DNA from 2 places in the Variovorax sp. 10N412 genome. Region 1 is predicted to be linked to the other one. Evidence: riboswitches for the same ligand, from Rfam matches in the RefSeq annotation. Region 1 holds a riboswitch; the other holds the start of a gene.
What was found. Region 1 has a riboswitch for S-adenosylhomocysteine ahead of metH (methionine synthase). Riboswitches for the same ligand answer to the same signal wherever they lie in the genome.
Positions count from the first base shown of each region.

Region 2: another riboswitch for S-adenosylhomocysteine. It lies ahead of ahcY (adenosylhomocysteinase); the one in region 1 lies ahead of metH (methionine synthase).

Region 1 is NZ_JBFTIO010000010.1:172,680-184,400, reverse strand. It holds gene AC1DJH_RS22570 (formimidoylglutamate deiminase) at 1-1,117, shown strand, start outside; gene hutG (N-formylglutamate deformylase) at 1,126-1,959, shown strand; gene AC1DJH_RS22560 (homocysteine S-methyltransferase family protein) at 2,011-3,066, shown strand; gene AC1DJH_RS22555 (SH3 domain-containing protein) at 3,322-4,062, shown strand; gene AC1DJH_RS22550 (LysR family transcriptional regulator) at 4,075-4,998, opposite strand; gene AC1DJH_RS22545 (PACE efflux transporter) at 5,101-5,538, shown strand; S-adenosyl-L-homocysteine riboswitch at 5,709-5,784, shown strand; gene metH (methionine synthase) at 5,864-8,578, shown strand; gene AC1DJH_RS22535 (ArnT family glycosyltransferase) at 8,642-10,498, shown strand; gene AC1DJH_RS22530 (glycosyltransferase) at 10,495-11,481, shown strand; gene AC1DJH_RS22525 (GtrA family protein) at 11,478-11,721, shown strand, end outside.
Region 2 is NZ_JBFTIO010000007.1:97,332-109,052, reverse strand. It holds gene AC1DJH_RS18130 (anhydro-N-acetylmuramic acid kinase) at 1-935, shown strand, start outside; gene mdtD (multidrug transporter subunit MdtD) at 943-2,397, opposite strand; gene erpA (iron-sulfur cluster insertion protein ErpA) at 2,470-2,835, opposite strand; gene rpsI (30S ribosomal protein S9) at 3,037-3,429, opposite strand; gene rplM (50S ribosomal protein L13) at 3,442-3,873, opposite strand; gene AC1DJH_RS18105 (23S rRNA (adenine(2030)-N(6))-methyltransferase RlmJ) at 4,094-5,047, shown strand; gene AC1DJH_RS18100 (septal ring lytic transglycosylase RlpA family protein) at 5,078-5,692, opposite strand; gene metF (methylenetetrahydrofolate reductase [NAD(P)H]) at 5,782-6,606, opposite strand; gene AC1DJH_RS18090 (TlyA family RNA methyltransferase) at 6,617-7,435, opposite strand; gene ahcY (adenosylhomocysteinase) at 7,507-8,946, opposite strand; S-adenosyl-L-homocysteine riboswitch at 9,021-9,089, opposite strand; gene AC1DJH_RS18080 (hypothetical protein) at 9,208-9,849, shown strand; gene phaP (TIGR01841 family phasin) at 10,014-10,511, shown strand; gene AC1DJH_RS18070 (alpha/beta fold hydrolase) at 10,528-11,454, shown strand; gene AC1DJH_RS18065 (GntR family transcriptional regulator) at 11,463-11,721, opposite strand, start outside.

The DNA of each region.
Region 1 (11,721 bases):
CTTTGCCGCGCGCCTCGGCCCGCAGCACATGGAGGCCATCGCCACCTGGCTCTACGCCGAGATGCTCGAGGCGGGCTACACCAGCGTGTGCGAGTTCCAGTACGTGCACCACGACGTGGACGGCATCCCGTATGCCGACGACGCGACGCTGAGCCTCGCCTTGCTGCGCGCTGCGCGCAAGGCCGGCATCGGCTTCACGCTGCTGCCGGTGCTCTACCAGACCGGCGGTTTCGGCGACATGCCGCCCAGCGACGGGCAGCGCCGCTTCATCCGCTCGACCGACTCGATGCTGCGCCTGCTCGAAGCGCTCAAGCCCGCGTGCGACGCGCAGGGCGCCCGCCTGGGCCTGGCGCCGCACTCGCTGCGCGCCGTGCCGCCCGAAGGGCTGCGCGACGCCGTCGCAGGGCTGGAGGCCATCGACCGCACCGCGCCCATCCACATCCACATCGCCGAGCAGACCAAGGAAGTGGACGACTGCGTGGCCTGGAGCGGCCTGCGCCCGGTCGAGTGGCTGCTCGACCACGCGAGCGTCGATGCGCGCTGGTGCCTGGTGCATGCCACGCACATGAACGACGCCGAGTACGAGTACGCGGCGCAGAGCGGCGCGGTCGCGGGCCTGTGCCCGACGACCGAGGCCAACCTGGGCGACGGCATCTTCGACTTCGCCAAGTGGCGCGGCCACGGCGGCGCCTGGGGGGTGGGCTCGGACAGCCACGCCAGCGTGAACGCGGCGGAAGAACTGCTGATGCTCGAGTACAGCCAGCGCCTCGCCAGGCGCCAGCGCAACGTGGGCGCGACGGCCGCACAGCCGCATGTGGCGACCGCGTTCACGCTCGACGCGGTGAAGGGCGGCGCGCAGGCGTCGGGCCGCACCGTGGCGGGGCTGGCCGTGGGCCAGCAGGCCGACTTCGTGGTGCTCGACGCATCGCACCTTGCGCTGCAAGGCCTGAGCGCGCCCGATATGCTCTCGGCCCACGTCTTCGCGAGCCACCGCACCTCGGCCATCGACACCGTCTGGGTGGCGGGCCGCACGCGCGTGTCGGCCGGCCGCCATGCGCTGCACGGCGAGGCCGCGGCCGCCTTCGTGGCCGCGCGCACCCAACTACTCAAGGATTGACCCCCACCATGGCCACCACGCCTTTCTCCACCACCGAGCCGCCGTTCCGCTTTCGCCAGGGCACGCGGCCGCTGCTCATCTCGATGCCGCACGTCGGCACCCACGTGCCGCCCGCGCTCGCCGCGCGCTTCACCGACGAGGCGCGCCACGTGCCCGACACCGACTGGCACCTCGAGCAGCTCTACGACTTCGCCGACGCGCTGGGCGCCTCGGTGCTCGTGGCCACGCACTCGCGCTACGTGGTCGACCTGAACCGTCCGCCCGACGGCGCCAGCCTGTACCCGGGCCAGAGCGTCACCGGCCTGTGCCCGATCGACACCTTCGACGACACCCCGGTCTATGCGAATGCCGCCGACGTGCCGGGCGAGGAAGAAATCGCCCAGCGCCGCGACGCCATCTGGCAGCCCTATCACCGGCAGCTGCAGGCCGAACTGGACCGCCTGAAGGCGGCGCACGGCACGATCGCGCTGTGGGACGCGCATTCCATCCGCTCGGTGCTGCCGCGCTTCTTCGAAGGCAAGCTGCCCGACCTGAACCTGGGCACCGGCAAGGGCACCAGCTGCGACCCGGCACTCGCGCAGACGCTGCTGGGCATCGCCGAGCGCGCCACCGGCTACACCGGCGTGCTCAACGGCCGCTTCACCGGCGGCTACATCACCCGCCAGTACGGCAACCCGGCGCAGAACGTTCATGCGGTGCAGCTGGAGATGACCCAGTCGAGCTACATGCAGGAAGCGCTGCCGTTCGACTACCTGCCGGAGGTGGCTGCGGGCGTGAAGCCGCATGTGCGGGCGATGCTGGAGGCGGTGCTGGCCTTCGTGGAAGCGCCCCCGAAGAAGTGACAAAGGGCTGACGGGCATAGGGGACGGCCTGCGGTTTCTACAATCGGGGGTATGAAGAAGCCCATCGTCTACACCCGCGGCCAGGCACTTGCCGGCATCCTTGAAAAGCGCATCGCCATCCTCGACGGCGCCATGGGCACGATGATCCAGCGCTTCAAGCTCACCGAGGAGCAGTACCGCGGCGAGCGCTTCAAGGACTTCGAGCGCGACGTGAAGGGCAACAACGAGCTGCTCTCGCTCACGCGCCCCGACGTGATCCGCGACATCCACGAGGCCTACCTGGCCGCCGGCGCCGACCTGATCGAGACCAACACCTTCGGCGCGACCACCATCGCGCAGGAGGACTACAAGATGGCGCACCTGGCGCGCGAGATGAACCTCGAGTCCGCCAAGCTCGCGCGCGCGGCCTGCGACAAGTTCAGCACCCCCGACAAGCCGCGCTTCGTGGCCGGCGCCCTCGGCCCCACGCCCAAGACGGCGAGCATCAGCCCCGACGTGAACGATCCCGGCGCGCGCAATGTCGACTTCGAATCGCTGCGCGCGGCCTACTACGAGCAGACCGAAGCGCTGGTCGAAGGCGGCGCCGACGTGATCCTGGTCGAGACCATCTTCGACACGCTCAACGCCAAGGCCGCGCTGTTCGCGGTGGACGAGTATTTCGACAACAGCGGGCAGCGCCTGCCGCTGATCATCAGCGGCACCGTGACCGACGCCTCGGGCCGCATCCTGAGCGGGCAGACCGTCACCGCCTTCTGGCACAGCGTGCGCCATTCGCAGCCGCTGGCCATCGGCCTGAACTGTGCGCTGGGGGCCGCGCTGATGCGCCCGTACATCCAGGAGCTGGCGCGCGTGGCGGGCGACACCTTCATCAGCTGCTATCCGAACGCGGGCCTGCCCAACCCCATGAGCGACACCGGCTTCGACGAGACGCCCGACGTCACCTCGCGCCTGCTGCACGAGTTCGCGGCCGCGGGGCTGGTGAACATCGTGGGCGGCTGCTGCGGCACCACGCCGGACCACATCGCGGCGATCGGCAAGGCCGTGGCGCCGGTGTCGGGCCGCGCGCTGGGCAGCAACAGCGCCGGCTTCTACCGCGAAGCCGCCTGAATTTGGCTCGCCCCCAGGCTTCGCACACTTCGTGTCGCTTCTCCTCCCCCTACCGGGGGCAACACCTGAGGCCCGGCGAAGCCGGTCATGTGGCTCGCCCCCAGGCTTTGCGCACTTCGTGTCGCTTCTCCTTCCCCCTGCCGGGGGCAACACCTGAGGCCCGGCGAAGCCGGTTCCTCGGTGTTTCGCGAATAAGAGTTTGGGCTGATTGACGGGTTTTCGTGGTGCGCCTAGGCTGGGCGCAAGGAGCATTTCATGAACCCGAACACCTGTCGCTGGATCGGCATCGGCGCGCTGGCCGTGGTCCTTCCCCTCGCGGCTCAGGCGCAGCAGGCCTTCACACGCGGCGCCGTCAACCTGCGCGCCGGCCCGTCGGGCGACTATCCGATGGTGGCGCGGCTCGCGCCGGGCCAGCCGCTCGAGGTGGTCGGCTGCACCAATGGCTACGGCTGGTGCGACGTGGTGCTGCCCGACGGCGGGCGCGGCTGGGTCTGGTCGCGCAACCTCGACTACGCCTACCAGGACCAACGCGTGCCGCTGGCCACCTACGGCGCGGTGATCGGGGTGCCGATCGTCGGCTTCGCGATCGGCAGCTACTGGGCAAACTACTACCGCGACCGGCCCTGGTACGGCGACCGGCGCTGGTGGGGAAATCGGCCACCGCCGCCGGTGGCGGGCTGGCGTCCACCGCCGCCGGTCAGGCCGGGGTGGCAGCCGCATCCGTGGCAGCCCGGGCCGGGGTTCCGGCCACCAGGCCCGGGCTTTCGCCCGCCGCCAGCGCCGGGGTTTCGTCCCCCGCCGGCGCCGGGGTTTCGCCCGCCGGCCGACCCGGGGTTCAGGCCGCCCCGGCCGCAGCCGGGCTTTCGTCCCGGACCGCCGCCGGGCAGGCCGCACCCGGGTGGCGGCGGTGGGCGCCCACACGGTGGCGGGCCGGGAGGCGGCGGCCACGGTGGCGGCGGGCACGGCGGGGGCCATGGCGGCGGCCACGGCCGGTGACGCACCCGGGCGCTAGAGCCCGCCGGTCTTCACGCCGCACTCCCCCGCCGCCCGGCGGTTGCGCGCAATCAGCGCCACGAAGCGCTGCGCGCCCAGCCCGAGCGGCCGCTCTCGCGACCAGACCACGTCGACCCACAGGTCCAGCCCGTTGCTGAGGTTCTCGAACGGAATCTCGATCAGCGCGCCGGCCGCCACGTGCGGCTTGGCGAAATTGCGCTGCAGCCAGCCCCAGCCCAGCCCGGCGGTAATGAGGCTCAGCGCGGCCAGCGCGTTGTCGGTGCGCCAGACGTGGCGCGCGAACACGAAGCGCGGGTCGCTGGTGGTCAGGTCGCGCCCGGCCACGACGATCTGCCGGGTGTTCGTCAGGTGGTCCTCGCGCAGCCGGCCGCCGTTGGTGGCGAGCACGGGGTGGTCGGGCGCGATGACCGCCACCATCAGGTCGCTGCCCACCTCCTGAAAGCCTTCGCGGCCGTCGAGGCTGGGGCGCTCGAACACCAGGGCCAGCTGCGCGCGGCCGCTGTGCAGCAGCGCCAGCGCATCGGCCTGCGGCGCGGCCAGCACCTCGACCTGCAGCAGCGGGTGCTCGCGCGCCAGTTCGGCCAGCGGGCCGCTCCAGGGGGCGGCCAGCAGCTCGGGCGCGATGGCCAGCGTCAGCCGGTCTTCCAGCCCCTGCGTGAGCGCCAGCGCCTGCACCTGCAGTTGCCGCAATTGGGAGGCCAGCAGCCGCGCCTGGGGCTCCAGGGAGCGTGCGGCGGGCGTGGGCTGGGGCTCGCGGCCGCTGCGGTCGAACAGCGGCAGGTCGAGCTCGGCCTCCAGGTTGGCGATGGCCATGCTCACGGCCGACGGCACCTTGCGCAGCGCCCGCGCCGCCGCCGAGAAGGAGCCGTGGTCGATCACGGCCAGGAAGACCTCGACGTTGTCGCTGGAGAAAGCCATTGGCGCTCGACCTATCAATAAAATTGAAACAAGTTAACTTTTTATATCAGCGAATGACACATAAAGTCCAGTCATCGCAGTCACCAACCAAGAGAAGAAGTCATGCAGGGCATTCAACGTCGCATCGTCTACATCAGCCTTTATGAGGGCATCGCCATCGTCGCGGCCAGCGCGGGGCTGGCCTTGATGACGGACGCCGGGCTCGGTCATTCGGGCATGCTGGCGGTGGGCGCCTCGGTCATCGCGGTGATCTGGAACCTGGTCTTCAATGCGCTGTTCGAGCGCTGGGAATCGCGCCAGGCCGTGCGCGGGCGCAGCGTGCGCCGCCGCATCGCCCACGCCATCGGCTTCGAGGGCGGGCTGATCGCCTTCCTGGTGCCGATGTTCGCCTGGGGCCTGGGCGTGTCGCTCTGGCAGGCGCTGGTGATGGACCTGGGCCTGGTGGTGTTCTTCCTGGTCTACACCTTCGTCTTCAACTGGGCCTTCGACCGTGTGTTCGGCCTGCCGGCATCGGCAATGGGCGAGCCACAACCGGCGTAAGCCTGCGCTTACTTAGCCGCCATCGGGAATCGGCCGTCGCGGCCGGCAGCGCGCATGGCCAAGGCACCGCTCTGCCGCGGGCGCCCGGTGCCGTTGATCGAGTTGGACACAGGCGAAGCCGGGAACTGGGGTTTTCCCCGGCCCCATTCGAATCGCCCTAAAATGCGGCCCTTCCCAAGGAGCGTTGCAGCGGTGGGCCTCACAGGCCGGCCGTCAGGCTTGGGGCGACAACGACGCTCGCCTGTTCGACTCTTCCGCAGGTGAGGCCATGTCCCAGATTTCCGCTCCAGCTACCCCCGATTCCGCGCCCCTGGCGCCCCCGCCCATGAAGCTGTCCGGCCTCGAACCGGTCGCCATCGGCGAGGGCACGCTGTTCGTCAACATCGGCGAGCGCACCAACGTCACCGGCTCCAAGGCCTTCGCGCGGATGATCCTGAATGGCCAGTTCGAAGAGGCCCTGGCCGTCGCGCGCCAGCAGGTCGAGAACGGCGCCCAGGTGATCGACATCAACATGGACGAGGCCATGCTCGACAGCAAGGCCGCCATGGTCCGCTTTCTGAACCTGATTGCCAGCGAGCCCGACATCGCGCGCGTGCCGGTGATGGTCGACAGCTCGAAGTGGGACGTCATCGAGGCCGGCCTGCGCTGCATCCAAGGCAAGGGCATCGTCAACTCCATCTCCATGAAGGAGGGGGTCGACAAGTTCAAGCACGAGGCCAAGCTGGTGCGCCGCTACGGCGCCGCCGCGGTGGTCATGGCGTTCGACGAGAAGGGCCAGGCCGACACCTACGCGCGCAAGGTCGAGATCTGCGAGCGGGCCTACCGCATCCTGGTGGACGAGGTGGGCTTCCCGCCGGAAGACATCATCTTCGACCCCAACATCTTCGCCATTGCCACCGGCATCGAGGAGCACGACAACTACGCGGTCGACTTCATCAACGCGGTTCGCTGGATCAAGCAGAACCTGCCGGGCGCCAAGGTGTCGGGCGGCGTGAGCAACGTGAGCTTCAGCTTTCGCGGCAACGACCCGATGCGCGAGGCCATCCACACCGTGTTTTTGTACCACGCCATCCAGGCGGGCATGGACATGGGCATCGTCAACGCGGGCATGGTGGGCGTGTACGACGACCTGGAGCCCACGCTGCGCGAGCGCGTGGAAGACGTGGTGCTCAACCGCCGCCCGGACGCCGGCGAACGCCTCGTCGAAGTGGCCGAAACCGCCAAGAGCGGCGCCAAGGACGAAAGCAAGCGCCTCGAATGGCGCGGCACGCCCGACAACCCGGTGCACGTCAACCAGCGGCTGTCGCACGCGATGGTGCACGGCATCACCGACTTCATCGTCGAAGACACCGAAGAGGCCTACCAGCAGATCCTGGCCAAGGGCGGCCGTCCGCTGCACGTGATCGAAGGGCCGCTCATGGACGGCATGAACATCGTGGGCGACCTGTTCGGCGCCGGCAAGATGTTCCTGCCGCAGGTGGTGAAGTCGGCGCGCGTCATGAAGTCGGCCGTGGCCCACCTGCTCCCCTACATCGAGGAAGAAAAGCTGCGTGACGAAGCGGCTGGCCGCGACGTGCGCACCAAGGGCAAGATCATCATCGCCACCGTCAAGGGCGACGTGCACGACATCGGCAAGAACATCGTCACCGTCGTGCTCCAGTGCAACAACTTCGAAGTGGTGAACATGGGCGTGATGGTCCCGTGCCACGAGATCCTGGCGCGCGCCAAGGTCGAGGGCGCCGACATCGTGGGCCTGTCGGGCCTGATCACGCCGAGCCTGGAAGAGATGCAGTTCGTGGCCGGCGAGATGCAGCGCGACGACCATTTCCGCATCAGGAAGATTCCGCTCATGATCGGCGGCGCCACCACCAGCCGCGTGCATACGGCCGTGAAGATCGCGCCGCACTACGAGGGCCCCGTGGTCTACGTGCCCGACGCCTCGCGCAGCGTGAGCGTGGCGCAGAGCCTGCTGTCCGACCAGGCCGCGGCCTACATCGACGAGATCAATGCCGACTACGACAAGGTGCGCACCCAGCACGCCAACAAGAAGCAGGTGCCGCTGTGGCCGCTGGCCAAGGTGCGCGCCAACAAGACGCCCATCGACTGGTCGAACTACACGCCCCCCGTGCCCAAGTTCATCGGCCGGCGCGTGTTCAAGAACTACGACCTGACCGAGCTCGCCAAGTACATCGACTGGGGCCCGTTCTTCCAGACCTGGGACCTGGCCGGCCCGTTCCCCGCCATCCTGAAGGACGAAGTCGTTGGCACCGAGGCCGTGCGCGTGTATGCCGACGGCCAGCGCATGCTCAAGCGCCTGATCGAAGGCCGCTGGCTCAGCGCGGCCGGCATCGTCGGCTTCTGGCCGGCCAACACGGTGAACGACGACGACATCGAGCTCTACACGGACGAGACGCGCAGCGAGGTGGCGCTCACCTGGTACGGCATGCGCCAGCAGACCGAGAAGCAGGTCATCGACGGCGTGATGCGCCCGAGCCGCTGCCTGGCCGACTTCGTCGCGCCCAAGGCCAGCGGCCTGAAGGACTACGTGGGCATGTTCGCCGTCACCGCTGGCCTGGGCGTCGAGAAGAAGGAGAAGTACTTCATCGACGACCTGGACGACTACTCGGCCATCATGCTCAAGGCCCTGGCCGACCGCCTGGCCGAGGCCTTCGCCGAGTCGCTGCACCACCGCGCGCGCACCGACCTGTGGGGCTATGCGGCCGACGAGGGCCTGAGCAACGACGAGATGATTGCGGAGAAGTACCGCGGCATCCGCCCCGCGCCGGGCTATCCGGCCTGCCCCGACCACAGCGTGAAGGGCCCGATGTTCGACCTTCTGGCCTGCGCGGACATTGGCATGACCCTGACGGAAAGCCTCGCTATGATGCCCGCCGCCAGCGTGAGTGGTTTCTACCTGAGTCACCCCGATGCGACGTACTTCAACGTCGGCAAGATCGGGCACGACCAGTTGCAGGACCAGGCCGCGCGGCGCAAGCAAAGCGAAGCCGAGCTCGAGCGCATGCTGGCGCCCAATCTTTGAAGGTCCTTTGAACCTGCCGGCCGGCGTGGCCGCCCGGCACCGGGAGTTGTTATTCAGAAGCTGATGTTTGCAGCCGCGCACTACGCGGCATTGGCGGTCTTCGTCTTCAGCTGCTGGGGTTATGGCCGCGCACTGCTGGCCCGCCTGGCGCCACCGCCGCGCCGCGACCGGGGGCTCGAAGCGGCCATGGCCGTGGCGCTGGGCATGGGCCTGTTCATCTGCGCCTTCCAGGCGCTGGCCATCTTTGGCGCCTTCAAGACCGGTGCCACCGTGGCCCTGGTCGCCGCGGGCTTCGTGGCAGCGGCGGTCCAGTTGCCACCCTGGCTTCGCCAGCGGCGTGCCCTGCGGGCCAGCGAGCCTGCCGCGGCGCCGTGGACCTACGTCGAGCGCATTGCGATGATCGCGCTGGCCCTGGTCGCGATGCCCGCGCTGGTCGCGCCGCTGGCCCCGCCGATCGCCTTCGACGAGCTGATGTACCACCTGCCCTATGCCCGCCAGGTGGCGCAGCAGGGGGCGCTGGGCATCCACGACTGGTTGCGCTACCCCTGGTTCCCGTACAACTACAACCTGCTCTATGCCGCCGCGCTGCAGGTGAGCGACGACGTGCTGCCGCACTTTCTCAATGCCTTGGCCGGTGCGCTGTCGGTGACGATGATCTACCGGCTGGGCATGCTGCATGCCAACCGGCTCACGGCCTGCATCGGCGCGGCCATCTGGCTGGGGCTGGGCGACTATTCCAACGCGCTGATCGACATGGGCGTGGCGCTGTTCGTGCTGTCGGCCTGCGTGGCGCTGTGGTGGTGGCGCGAGTCGGAGCCGGGCCTGCCCGCGCGCATCGGGCACGGGGCCCACGGCGGCCTGCGCTGGCTCGGCGTGGCCGCGTTCTTTCTCGGCGTGGCCGCCGGCTCGAAGTACCAGGCGCTGATCTTCCTGCCACTGGTGGCGCTGTTCGTCGTTCGCCACGAGCGCCGTCCCAAGGCCTGGGCGCTGGTGTTCGGATGCTTCCTGCTGCCGTGCGTGTACTGGTACGCGCGCAATGCCGTCATGACCGGCGACCCGTTCAATCCCATCGGCGCGCGGGTGTTCGGCTTCACCGAATGGACGCCGGCCGACTACGTGCAGCAGGTGGCGGACGTGCGCGATCACGCGGCGCTGCCCAACGCGCTGCTCTGGGCGGTGTTCTTTGCGCCGTTCAGCGTGTGGTGGAAGCGCTCGGCCGCGGTGCGCGCCGCCGGCTGGTTCTGCCTGTACTCGGTGGTGGTGTGGGTCGTGACCTCGCGCTACCCGCGCTACCTGACGGCCTCGTTCCCGCTGCTGGCCGCCATCGCGGCCATCGGCTGGCAGGTGCTGTTCGGCTGGGCCGCGGGGGGGGTGCGGCGCCTGTTCGGTGCGCGGGAGCAGTCCGGCGCCGACGCAACGGCGAAGGGGGCCACAGGTGCGATGAGCCGCGACACCGCGCGTTCCGGCGCCCGCATGGCCGACTGGGTGCCCGTGCTGCTGCTGGCCGTGCTGGCCGCCGTGTCGGTGCGCCAGACCGCGGTGAAGGTCGCGATGATCTCCGTCACGCCCGAGGCGCGCGAGGCCTTGCTGCGCCAGCACGTGCCCGGCTACGCCGTCATGGACTACCTGCGCCGCAACGCCACCGGCCGGGTCTACCAGATCGCGCTGAACGAGGCCATCTACTATGGCCCCAACCCCATCTGGGGCGACACCCTCGGGCCGTGGCGCTACACCGATTTCGGAGCCCTGTCGGGCGGTGACCTGGCACGCAAGCTCGGCGGCCTGGGCTTTACCGCGGTCGTGCTGCCGAACGCCGTGGTGCCGGTGTTCAGCGCGCGCGTCGACTTCGACAGGTACTTCGCGGTGCAGTACGAGCAAGACGGCAGCCGGGTCTACCGTATCCTTCCTGCCGCACCATGACCGACATCGAAGCCTCCGCCTCCCACCGCAGCAACGCGCTGCGCATCGCCGTGGTCATCCCCTGCTACAACGAGGCGCTGGCCATCGCCCAGGTGGTGACGGGCTTTCGCGCCGCGCTGCCCGGGGCCCAGATCCACGTCTTCGACAACAAATCGAGCGACGACACGGCATCCGTGGCGCGCGCGGCCGGCGCCGTCGTCACGCACGTGGCCTTGCGCGGCAAGGGCAACGTGGTGCGGCGCATGTTCGCCGACGTCGAGGCCGACGTGTACGTGATGGTCGACGGCGACGCCACCTACGACGCCGGCGCGGCCGGCCGGCTCATCGAGCGCCTGGTGGCGGACAACCTCGACATGGTGGTCGGCAACCGCGTGGACGACGGCCACGACGCGCACACCTACCGCGCCGGCCACCGCCTGGGCAACCGCATGCTCACCGGCGCGGTGGCGCAGCTGTTCGGCGGTGCACTCACCGACATGCTCTCGGGCTACCGCGTGTTCTCGCGGCGCTATGCCAAGTCGTTCCCGGCGCTGTCGCGCGGCTTCGAGACCGAGACCGAACTCACCGTGCACGCGCTCGAACTGCGCATGCCCTACGCCGAGGAAAGCACGGCCTACAGCACGCGCCCCGAAGGCTCGGTGAGCAAGCTGTCGACCTACCGCGACGGCTGGCGCATCCTCAAGACCATCTGCAAGCTGTTCGTGAGCGAGCGGCCGCTGCAGTTCTTCTCGATCATCGCGGCGCTGCTGGTGCTGCTGTCGATTGCGCTGGTCGTGCCGCTGCTCATGACCTACCTGCACACCGGCCTGGTGCCGCGGCTCCCCACGGCGGTGCTGGCCACCGGTGCGATGCTGGGCGCGATGCTGTCCTTCGTGTGCGGCATCGTGATGCACACCGTGACGCTCGGGCGCCAGGAGGCCAAGCGGCTGCGCTACCTGGCGATTCCCGGGGTGCGGGAAAGCGCTTCGCGCACTGCGCGATGAAGATCGGGCGCGAGTTCCTCTCCTTCGCCGTGGGTGGCGTGATCGGCTTCGTCGTCGACGTGGTGTTGCTCTACCTGCTGGCGCCGCTGCTGGGCTGGTATGGGGCGCGCGTGGTGTCGTTCCTTGCGGCGGCCACCACCACCTGGGTGTTCAACCGGCGCTACACCTTCGCGGCCAGCGCATCGGCGGGCGGCGCATCGGTCTGGCGCGAGTACCTGGCCTACCTGTCCACCATGGCCG
Region 2 (11,721 bases), on a different contig from region 1:
TGGCCGGCAACGGGCTGGCCAGGGCCTATGCCGGCGTGGTCCAGCAGCTGCTGGCGGACAGCGGCATCGCCGCCGGGGCGATCACCGCCATCGGCGCGCACGGCCAGACCGTGCGCCACCGGCCGCTCGAGTTCGACGAGGTGGGCTACACGGTTCAGCTGAACAACCCCTCCCTGCTGGCTGAACTGACGGGCATCGACGTGGTCGGCGACTTCCGCACCCGCGACCTCGCCGCCGGCGGCCAGGGCGCGCCGCTGGTGCCGGCATTTCACCGCGCCCTGTTCGCCCGGCCGGACGAGAGCGTCGCGGTGCTGAACATCGGCGGCATCTCCAACCTGAGCCTGCTGCCGGCCGCCAACGCACCCGAGGGCGCCCTCGTGCGCGGCTTCGACTGCGGCCCGGGCAATGCGCTGATGGATCACTGGTGCCAGACCTACCAGGGCCAGCCTTTCGACCGCGGCGGCCAGTGGGCGGCCAGCGGACAGGTGCTGTCCGAGCTGCTCGCGCTGCTGCTGGCCGACGCGTACTTCGCCAAGGCACCGCCCAAGAGCACCGGGCGCGACCTGTTCAACCCGACCTGGCTGGCCGCACAGCTCGGCACCACGGCGGTGGCCCCTGCCGATGTGCAGGCGACGCTGGCCGAATTGACTGCTCACGCTTGTGCAGCGGACCTGTTGCGCTACGGAAAAGAGAGCAGGCTGCTGATCGTCTGCGGCGGCGGAGCACTGAACGACCACCTGCTTGGCCGCCTGCGCGCGCTGCTGCCCGGCGTGGACGTGGTGGCGTCGACCGACCACGGCCTGCCGCCCCAGCAGGTCGAGGCCGCAGCCTTTGCCTGGCTGGCGCGCGCCGCAATACGGCGTGAGCCGGGCAACCTCGCCAGCGTGACGGGCGCGCGCGGCGCGCGGGTGCTGGGCGCGATCTACCCCGCCTGAATCCGCGTCAGCCCTGGCCGGACACCTCCGGCTGTGCCGGGTGCGCCGCCCGCGATTCCGACGGCAGGTGCCAGAAGATCAACGCCGAGGCCACCGTGATCAGCCCCATGCTCGCGAAGGTTGCCTGGAAGGCGTCCAGCGTGTGCGCCGCAGAGTCGGAGCCGAAGATGCCGTTGTAGCCCGCCAGGGTCGCACCCGCGGCGGCCACGCCCAGGCTCATGGCCAGCATCTGCACCATCGACAGCAGGCTGTTGCCGCTGCTGGCCATGCTGCCGTCCAGGTCCTTCAGCGTGATGGTGTTCATGGCGGTGAACTGCAGCGAATTGACCGCGCCGAACGCCAGCAGCTGCAGCACGTGCAGCGCCATCGGCTGGCCCGGCGCCGTCAGGCCGAAGCTGGCCATGGTGCAGCCCACGAGGATGGTGTTGACCACCAGCACGCGGCGGTAGCCGTGGCGCGTGATCAGCGGCGTGGCGAAGCGCTTCATGGCCATGCCGGCCAGCGCGATCGGCAGCATCATCAGCCCGGCGCGCACCGGCGAGTAGCCCATCGACACCTGCAGCAGCAGCGGCACCAGGAACGGCATGCAGCTGCTGCCCAGGCGCGAGAACAGGTTGCCGATGAGCCCGATGCTGAGCGTCTGCACATGGAACAGCGACGGTGCGAACAACGGCTCGGGCGTGCGCGAGGCGCGCAGCCAATAGCCCGCGATGCTGGCGAAGCCGAAGATCAGCACCACCATCACGCCGCCCTGGCGCAGGCCCAGCTCGGAGACGCCGTCCAGCGCCAGCGAGATCGCCACCATGCCGAAGGCCAGCATGGCGTAGCCCACGCTGTCGAAGCGCTTCTGCACTGCGCCGCGCAGGTCGGGCATGTACTTGAGCGTGGCAAGGCAGCCGAGCAGCCCCACGGGCACGTTGATCAGGAAGATCCAGTGCCAGGAGGCGTACTGCACCAGCCAGCCGCCCAGCGTGGGGCCCAGCAAGGGGCCTATGAGGCCCGGAATGGCCACGAAACTCATGGCCTGGAGGAACTCCCCGCGCGGCACCGTGCGCAGCAGCGCCAGGCGCCCCACGGGCAGCAGCAGCGCGCCGCCCAGGCCCTGCACCACGCGCGCGGCCACCAGCTGTCCCAGGCCGTGCGACAACGCGCACAGCACCGAGCCGGCGGCGAACAGCACGATGGCGCAAAAGAAGATGCGCCGCGTGCCGAAGCGGTCGGCGATCCAGCCCGAGGCCGGGATCAGCATCGCCATGGTGAGCGCGTAGGCCACCACCACCGACTGCATGCGCAGCGGGCTCTCGCCCAGGCTCGCGGCCATGGCCGGCAGCGCCGTGTTGATGATGGTGGCGTCCAGCGTCTGCATGAAGAAGCCGACGGCGACGAGCCACAGCAGGCTCTTGCGCACGGGATCTACAGGCGCGGGGGCGGTTTCAGCCTCGGAGGTCATGGGCAAGCGCAGAAAAAGAAGCGGGAACGAAAAAGCCGCCCGGAGGCGGCTTTCTGGGGAGGCTGGGTCAGCAGCATCCGGGCATCAGGCCGAGAAGCTCGATCCGCAGCCGCAGGTGCTAGTGGCGTTCGGGTTCTTGATGACGAACTGGGCGCCTTGCAGGTCTTCCTTGTAGTCGATCTCGGCGCCGACGAGGTACTGGTAGCTCATGGCGTCGATCAGCAGAGACACGCCGTTCTTGGTCATGGTGGTGTCGTCTTCGTTCGTGATTTCATCGAACGTGAAACCATACTGGAAGCCGGAGCAGCCGCCGCCCTGCACGAACACGCGCAGCTTGAGGTCGGGATTGCCTTCTTCGGCGATCAGGTCGGCCACCTTGGCTGCCGCACTGTCGGTGAAGACGATGGGCTCTGGCATCTGGGTCTGGATGTTTTCGGCTACGGCGCTCATGGGGTGATAACTCCTTGGGGCCGAACAAGCGGCCAATGGAACCAATGCTACTGCAATGCCGCAATTTCGGCAGGCGGGGTGTGGCGTGCACCCCAATGCAAGTGGGGTCGGATGCGTCGCGGGCAAAGAAAAAGCCGCCCGAGGACGGCCCTCGCATTGAAAAAGCCGCCCGAGGGCGGCTTTGTGTTCGCAGTGAACAGATCAGCGCTTGCTGAACTGCTTGCGACGACGGGCGGAGTGCAGACCGACCTTCTTACGTTCGACTTCACGCGCATCGCGCGTCACGAAGCCGGCTTGGCTCAGCACGGGCTTGAGCGTTGCGTCGTAGTCGATCAGCGCACGGGTGATGCCGTGGCGCGTGGCGCCGGCTTGACCCGATTCGCCGCCGCCGTTCACGTTGACCATCACGTCGAAAGCTTCGAGGTTGTTGGTCAGCGCGAGGGGCTGCTTGGCGATCATGATCGAGGTTTCACGGCCGAAGAACTCTTGGATGTCCTTGCCGTTGACCGTGATCTTGCCGGTGCCTTTTTTCAGAAACACACGGGCGACGCTGGATTTGCGACGGCCGGTGCCATTGTTCCATTCACCAATCATTCTCAAGGCTCCTTACAGTTCCAGCACTTTGGGCTGTTGGGCGGTATGCGGGTGCTCTGCGCCACCGTAGACCTTGAGTTTCTTGATCATCGCGTAGCCAAGCGGACCCTTGGGCAGCATGCCCTTGACGGCCTTTTCCAGGGCACGGCCCGGGAACTTGGATTGCATGTCGCGGAAGTTGGTGGCACTGATGCCGCCCGGGTAGCCCGAGTGACGGTAGTACACCTTGTCGATCGACTTGGCGCCGGTGACGCGCAGTTGCGCGGCGTTGATGATGACGATGAAGTCACCGGTATCGACGTGAGGCGTGTAAATGGCCTTGTGTTTGCCGCGCAAACGGAGAGCAACTTCGCTGGCTACTCGTCCGAGGACCTTGTCGGTCGCGTCAATCACAAACCACTCGTGCGTCACGTCAGCGGGCTTGGCGCTGAACGTTTTGGTCATGAGTTTTTCTCTTGAAAAGAGGGTTTGGCGAGCCCTTTTCCACGGTCGGCGTTCCTCTGATGGGAATCTCTTAGGTGGGTGAACCCCGCACCGCAAAACGGCTCGGGAGACTTCGCCGCGGGGCTACAAAAACGCTGCGAAGCCCTCGATTATATAAAGAACGGCCTTGCGCTGGCAAATTTGCATATGCTTCCCCCAACACCGTTACCATTCCCACCCTATGTTCAGTTACCGCCACGCCTTCCATGCCGGCAACCACGCCGACGTGCTCAAGCACACGGTGTTGATTGCCACGCTCGATCACCTGCTTGAAAAAGAGGCAGCCCTGACGGTCGTCGACACCCACGCCGGCGCCGGCCTGTACCGCCTCGACGGCGACTATGCAGGCACCAGCGGCGAGGCTGCCGAAGGCATCCTGCGCCTTCTCTCAGGCAAGAAAGAGCCCACAACGCACGCGCCCGCTGCGAAGTCCGCTACCAAAAAGGTAGCGCCTGAGGCGCAAGCCCCGCTGGCCGACGCCATCGCCCGCTACCTGAGCGTGATCAGCGACTTCAACCCCAACGGCGGCGCACGCGTCTACCCCGGCTCGCCGTTCATCGTGCAGCACCTGCTGCGCGACCACGACAAGCTCAAGCTGTTCGAGCTGCACCCGACCGATTCGCGCACGCTGGACGCCAACATCGCCCAGCTCGAGGCCGGCCGGCAGATCGCCGTGATGAACGAGGACGGATTCGGCAGCGCCACCAAGTTCCTGCCGCCGCCCTCGCGCCGCGCGCTGGTACTGATGGACCCGAGCTACGAGATGAAGACCGACTACGGCCGCGTGCTCGACTTCGCCGCCGAGGCGCTCAAGCGCTTCGCCACGGGCACCTACGCGGTCTGGTACCCGATCATTCCGCGCCCCGAGGCGCACGACCTGCCGCGCCGCCTGAAGACGATGGCGACCAAGGCCGGCAAGTCGTGGCTGCACGCCACGCTGACGGTCAAGTCGAGCAAGATCACCAAGGACGCCGCTTCCGGCGAAACGCAGCGCCCGGGCCTGCCGGCCAGCGGCATGTTCCTGATCAATCCACCCTACACGCTCAAGCCGCTGCTCGCGGCGGCGCTGCCCCAGCTGGCGGAGCGCCTGGGACAGGACCGCAACGCCACCTTCTCGCTCGAGTCGGGCGGCTGAGCCCGAACCCCGCAGACTTCGTTTACCGAGTTATCTGCGCTGACGCGCCGGAACGAGCGCCTTGCGCCGCGCCGGCACCTGCACCCTGGCACGCTGCTGCGGCTCGGCCGCCGACGCCACCGGCGCCTGCGCATCCCCCGCCTCCACCGGCAAGCCACCGCAACGCATGCCGTCGTGGTCCACCACGGTCAGCGCCACCTGCTTGATGCCCAGGCCGGTCAGGCCGATGCGGTCGGCCGCGGCGCGGCTCAGGTCGATCACACGGCCCATCGCATAGGGGCCGCGGTCGTTGATGCGCACCAGCACCTCGCTGCCGTTGACGAGGCTGCGCACGCACACGCGCGTATTGAAAGGCAGGGTCTTGTGCGCCGCCGTCATGGCGGTCATGTCGAAGCGCTCGCCGCTGGCGGTCTTGCGCTGATGGAACTGGATGCCGTACCACGAGGCGCCACCGCGCTCGAAGATGTCGCGCGGTCCGGCGTCGCCGGGCACGCCGTCGTCCGGCGTCAATTCGTCAGCGCCAGAGACTGCGAGGTCGTAGCGCACCGACGGCACGTTGGAGCGTGGCGCGGCACCGGGCGGCACCGCCAGCGCGCGCGGCAGCGGTTGCAGCTTGCCGCCCTCGGCGTCCGTGGCCGGCGGCATGGCGCAGCCGGCGAGCGCACAGCTCGCCGCCACGAAGACGAGGCGAAGCGCCCCGCGCAACGAGGCGGCCGCGCCTGCCGCGCCCCCTCTCAATCGAGGCGCTCCAGCACAGCCAGCGTCGCCGCCGACTGGTTCATCGTGTAGAAATGCAGCGCCGGCGCACCGCCGTCGCGCAGGCGCGTGCACAGGTCGGTCACCACGTCGAGGCCGAAGGCCTTGATCGACGCGGTGTCGTCGCCGTAGGCCTGCAGCCGCAGGCGCACCCAGCGCGGGATCTCGGCGCCGCAGGCGTCCGAGAAGCGCATGAGCTGCGTCGAACTCGTGATCGGCATGATGCCCGGCACGATCGGCGTGTCGATGCCCAGCTTGCGGGCGTCGTCGACGAAGCGAAAGTACGCCTCGGGCGTGAAGAAGTACTGCGTGATCGCCGAATCGGCGCCGGCCTTCACCTTGGCGGCAAAGGCCTGCAGGTCGGCCTCGGGCGAGCGGGCCTGCGGATGGATCTCGGGGTAGCAGGCCACCTCGATGTGGAAATCGCGGCCGGTTTCCTCGCGGATGAAGGCCACGAGGTCGCTCGCGTACTGGAATTCGCCGCCAATGCCATAGCCGCTGGGCAGGTCGCCGCGCAGCGCCACCAGGCGCTTCACGCCCATGGCCTTGAGCTCGCCGAGCTGCTCGCGCACCGTGGCGCGCGTGGCGCCGATGCACGAGAAGTGGCTCGCGGCGTCCACGCCTTCGGACAGGATCTCCTGCACCGCACCGAAGGTGCCGTGGTGCGTGGAGCCGCCCGCGCCGTAGGTGACCGAGCAGAACTGCGGCTTGCGCACATACAGCTGCTGGCGCGCGGCGCGCAGCTTGACCGCGCCTTCGGGCGTCTTGGTCGGGAAGAATTCGAAACTCAGCGGAAGGCGCACCTGCGTCTCCTTAGGAACCGTCGCTCGCCTTGGCAGCGCGCACGGCATGAATGAAAAACTCGCGGTTGCCGTCGCCCCCGGCGATCGGGCTGTCGAACCAGCGCAGCACACGCAGATCGAGCGCCTCGCAGGCGTCGTGCAGGCGTTTCTCGACCACCGGATACATCGATTCGTCGCGCACGATGCCGCCCTTGCCGACCTGGCCGGGCTGCAGTTCGAACTGCGGCTTGACCAGCATCAGCAACTGGCCGTCGTCGGCCAGGAACTCGACCACGGCAGGCAGCACCAGCGTGAGCGAGATGAACGACAGGTCGCCGACGATCAGGTCGAAACGCGGATCGGCGGGCTGCTCGGACGCCTCGGGCTCTGCGTCCTCGTCACCGTCTTCATGCAGGTCGTCCGCCGACAGCGCACGCGCATTGACACCCTCGATGGCCACCACGCGCGCGTCCTCGCGCAACTTCGCATGCAGCTGCCCGTGGCCGACGTCGACGCCGACCACCTTCGCAGCGCCGCGCTGCAGCAGGCAATCGGTGAAGCCGCCGGTCGACTGGCCCACGTCGAGGCACAGCTTGCCGGCCGGGTCGACGCCGCTCACCGCGAGCGCGCCTTCGAGCTTGAGCCCGCCGCGCGACACGTACCGGGCCTCGGCCGCATCGGCGAGCTCGAGCTCGGCCGATTCGGGCACTTCGTCCTTGTTCTTGACGACCGGGCGCCACGCGTCGCTCGTGCCCGCGTCGCGCCAGCGCATGCCGCCGGCAATGAGCCGCACGGCCTGCGAACGCGACGCGGCCATGCCGCGCTCCACCAACAGTTGATCAGCGCGCATGAGCGAAGCGCCGGGCCGCCCCAAGCAAGCTCGCACCGCAGCGCGAAGCACGGAGGTTTTTCATTGCGCTATCAATAACGGTACGTGTCGGGCTTGTACGGGCCGTTCTTGCTCACGCCGATGTAGGCGGCCTGCGAGTCGGTCAGCTCGGTCAGCATGGCGCCGACCTTCTTCAGGTGCAGGCGCGCCACCTTTTCGTCGAGGTGCTTGGGCAGCACGTAGACCTTGCCGGCTTCATAGGCGTCGGGCTTGGTGAACAGCTCGATCTGGGCGATGGTCTGGTTGGCGAACGACGACGACATCACGAAGCTCGGGTGGCCCGTGCCGCAGCCCAGGTTCACCAGGCGGCCCTTGGCCAGCAGGATGATCTTCTTGCCGTCCGGGAAGGTGATGTGGTCGACCTGCGGCTTGATTTCTTCCCACTCGTACTTCTCGATCGACGCGACGTCGATCTCGTTGTCGAAGTGGCCGATGTTGCAGACGATGGCCTGGTCCTTCATGGCGGCCATGGTGTCATGCGTGATGACGTCCTTGTTGCCGGTGGTGGTCACGAAGATGTCGGCCTTGTCGGCGGCGTACTCCATGGTCACGACCTTGTAGCCTTCCATGGCGGCCTGCAGGGCGTTGATCGGGTCGATCTCGGTCACCCACACCTGGGCGCTCAGTGCGCGCAGTGCCTGGGCCGAGCCCTTGCCCACGTCGCCGTAGCCGGCCACGCAGGCCACCTTGCCGGCGATCATCACGTCGGTCGCGCGCTTGATGCCATCCACCAGCGATTCGCGGCAGCCGTACAGGTTGTCGAACTTGCTCTTGGTGACCGAGTCGTTCACGTTGATGGCGCGGAACTGCAGCGTGCCCTTGGCGGACATCTCGTTCAGGCGGTGCACGCCGGTGGTCGTTTCCTCGGTCACGCCGATGATCTCGGCGGCCTTGCGGGTGTACCAGGTGCCGTCCACGGCCAGCTTGGCCTTGATGGCGGCGTAGAGGATGCGTTCTTCTTCGCTGGTCGGGTTGGCGAGCACGCCCAGGTCCTTCTCGGCGCGCTGGCCCAGGTGCATCAGCAGCGTGGCGTCGCCGCCGTCGTCCAGGATCATGTTCGGGCCTTCGCCCTTCGACCCCTTGGGGCCGAAGTCGAAGATGGCGTGGGTGTAGTCCCAGTAGTCCTTAAGCGACTCGCCCTTGATGGCGAACACCGGCGTGCCGGCGGCGGCGATGGCGGCGGCGGCGTGGTCCTGCGTCGAGAAGATGTTGCACGAGGCCCAGCGCACTTCGGCGCCCAGGGCTTGCAGCGTCTCGATCAGCACGGCCGTCTGGATGGTCATGTGGATCGAACCCGTGATGCGCGCGCCCTTGAGCGGCTGCGCCTTGGAGAACTCTTCACGGATGGCCATCAGGCCGGGCATTTCGGTTTCCGCGATGCGGATTTCCTTGCGGCCCCAGGCGGCGAGGGACAGGTCGGCAATCGCCTGGTCGGCGGTGGACACGGGGGTGGGCTTGAGAACAGCGCTCATGAGAACTCCAAAACTGGTTTGAAAGATGCCACTGCGTTCGGGGGTCTGACGGAAAAAGGACTCACCGCGAGAACAGCGGATGAGCGTGGTTGCGATGTGGTCCGAGCCTCACGCCTGACGGCGCTGCAACGCTCCTCGGAACGGCGGATTGTAGACGCGGCGCCCGGGCCCGCCAATCGCTCGGGTATCCCACATCACGGAAAGCGCGTTCTGCCGCACAGGCGTACATTGGTTCGCACCCAACCACGGAAGCCCCCGCCCATGTCGCTCACGCACTCCAGAATCCCCTCGGCCCTGCTTGCCGCAGCCGCACTCGTCGCCACGGCCAGCGTCCCGGTCCTCGCCGCCGCGCAGAACGCCGACCCGGTGCGCATCCGCGGCACCATCGTGCGCGTAGACGCCAAGACCCTCGTGGTCCAGGACCGCGGCGGCGAGGTCGTCAGCCTCGCACGCCCGGCCGACATGCCGGTGTCGGAGGTCTACCGCATCAAGCTGTCCGACATCAAGCGCGGCAGTTTCATCGGCACCGCCGCCATGCCGCAGCCCGACGGCACGCAGAAGGCGATCGAAGTGGTGGTGTTCCCCGAGGCCGCGCGCGGCACGGGTGAAGGCCACAGGCCTTGGGACCTGCTGCCCGACAGCACCATGACCAACGCCACCGTCGCCGACCTGGCCGCGGCGCCGAAGTCGGTGCGCGGCGGGCAGCAGATGCGCCTGACCTACAAGGGCGGCGAGAAGACCGTCATCGTGCCGCCCGACGCTCCGGTGGTCACCTTCCGCCCCGGCACCGACGCACTGCTCGTGCCCGGCGCCAAGGTCATGGTGAATGCGCAGGAGAAGAACGGCACGCCCACGGCCCTGCGCGTCACGGCCGGGCGAGACGGCTTCGCGCCGCCGATGTAACCGGCATGCGGGGCGGTCGCCCCGCATCCGAGGGAAACCCCGCAGGATTTTTGTCCGGGCGACAGGCGCGGGCGGCCCCGTGCGGCGTATCGTGGCGTGGGACTCCGGCCGCGAGGCAGGTTCCAGCCACCCATCCGTTCACCCGACACAGGAGATTGCGCACCATGGCCACTGCCAAGAAAGCCGCCGCCAAGAAGACCCCCTCCAGCAGCGAGAGCACCGCCGGCGCGAAGCAGGCGATGCCCAACGCCGCGGACATGCTCAATCCGCTGAAGGGCATGGCCGACCGGCTGCAGAACCTCAACCTGACCGGCGGCGCCGGCAAGCTGCTTGACAGCGGCCGCAAGGACCTGCAGGCGGTCATGGAAGCCAACGAAAAGTCCTACCAGGGCCTGCAGACCGTGGTGCAGCGGCAGACCGAGATGATCAAGCACGCCATCACCGAATGGCAGAGCGCCGCCAAGGGCATGCCGGGCAAGGACCCGAAGGAAAACCTCGCCAAGCTCGACGAACTCGGCCGCCAGTCGTTCCAGCGCGCCATCGACGACATCAAGGAGCTCGCCAACCTCGCGGCCAAGTCGCAGGCCGATGCGTTCGACGTGGTGCGCCAGCGCATCCAGTCCAACGTGGACGAAGTGACCAAGCTGCTGCAGCGCAAGTAAGCCGGAACCCGCCGCCATGCCCCCAGCAGCAGCCCCGCCACCGGTCGAGCGGCGCACGCGCGTCAACGGCATCGAACTCGCCTGGGACAGCTTCGGCGACCCGGCCGCCACGCCGCTGTTGCTGGTCATGGGTCTCGGCGCCCAGATGGTCGCCTGGGACGACGCGTTTTGCGCGCGGCTCGCCGAAACCGGCCGCCATCGCGTGATCCGCTTCGACAACCGCGACATCGGCCACTCGAGCTACCTGACCGAGCTCGGCGTGCCCGACATCCAGCTGCTGATGCACCAGGCCATGGCCGGCCGGCCGCTGCAGGTGCCCTACACCCTGCGCGACATGGCCGGCGACTGCGTCGGGCTGCTCGACGCGCTGGGCATCGCGCGCGCCCACGTCGTGGGCGCCTCCATGGGCGGCGCCATCGGGCAGGAGCTGTGCATTCACCATGCGCACCGGATGCTGTCGTTCACCAGCATCATGTCGAGCACCGGCAACCCGGCCCTGCCGCCGCCCACGCCCGAGGCGATGGCGGTGCTGTTCGCGCCTTCGCCGACCACCTTCGAGGCCTACCTGCCGCACTACGCCAAGGTGTGGCGCGTGCTGCGCGGTACAGCGGACTTTCCGCTCGACGAGGCGCGCGACACCGAGCGGGCCCAGCTCGTGTTCCTGCGCGGACTCAACCCGCCCGGCGTGGCGCGCCAGTTCGCAGCCATCCTGGCCTCGGGCAACCGCAAGCCCGCGCTGCACGACGTGCAGGTGCCCACGCTGGTGATCCACGGCGAGGCCGATCCATTGGTGCCGGTGGCCTGCGGCGTCGACGTGGCCGATGCGATTCCCGGCGCCAAGCTGCTGCGCATCGCGGGCATGGGCCATGCGCTGCCGATTCCGATGTGGCCGCAGATCGTCGACGCCATTGCCGCGCACACGGCGCGGCACCTGGACGCCTGAGGCACCCGTCACTCGGTCAGGGCGCGCCTCACGTCTTCCTGCAGGCTTCGCAGGTGCTCGCGCATGGCGGTGCGGGCGCGCTCGGCGTCCCGTGCGCGCAACGCGCGAACGATCTCGCCGTGCTCGTCGTGGTTCTCCGGCTGCCTGTGCAACGGGCTGTGCAGGCGGAACAGCCGTGCATTGACACGCAACTCTTCCACCAGCCGCGGAAACACCACGTTGCCGCTGGCAGTGGCGATCAGCAGGTGGAAACGGTCGTCGAAGTGC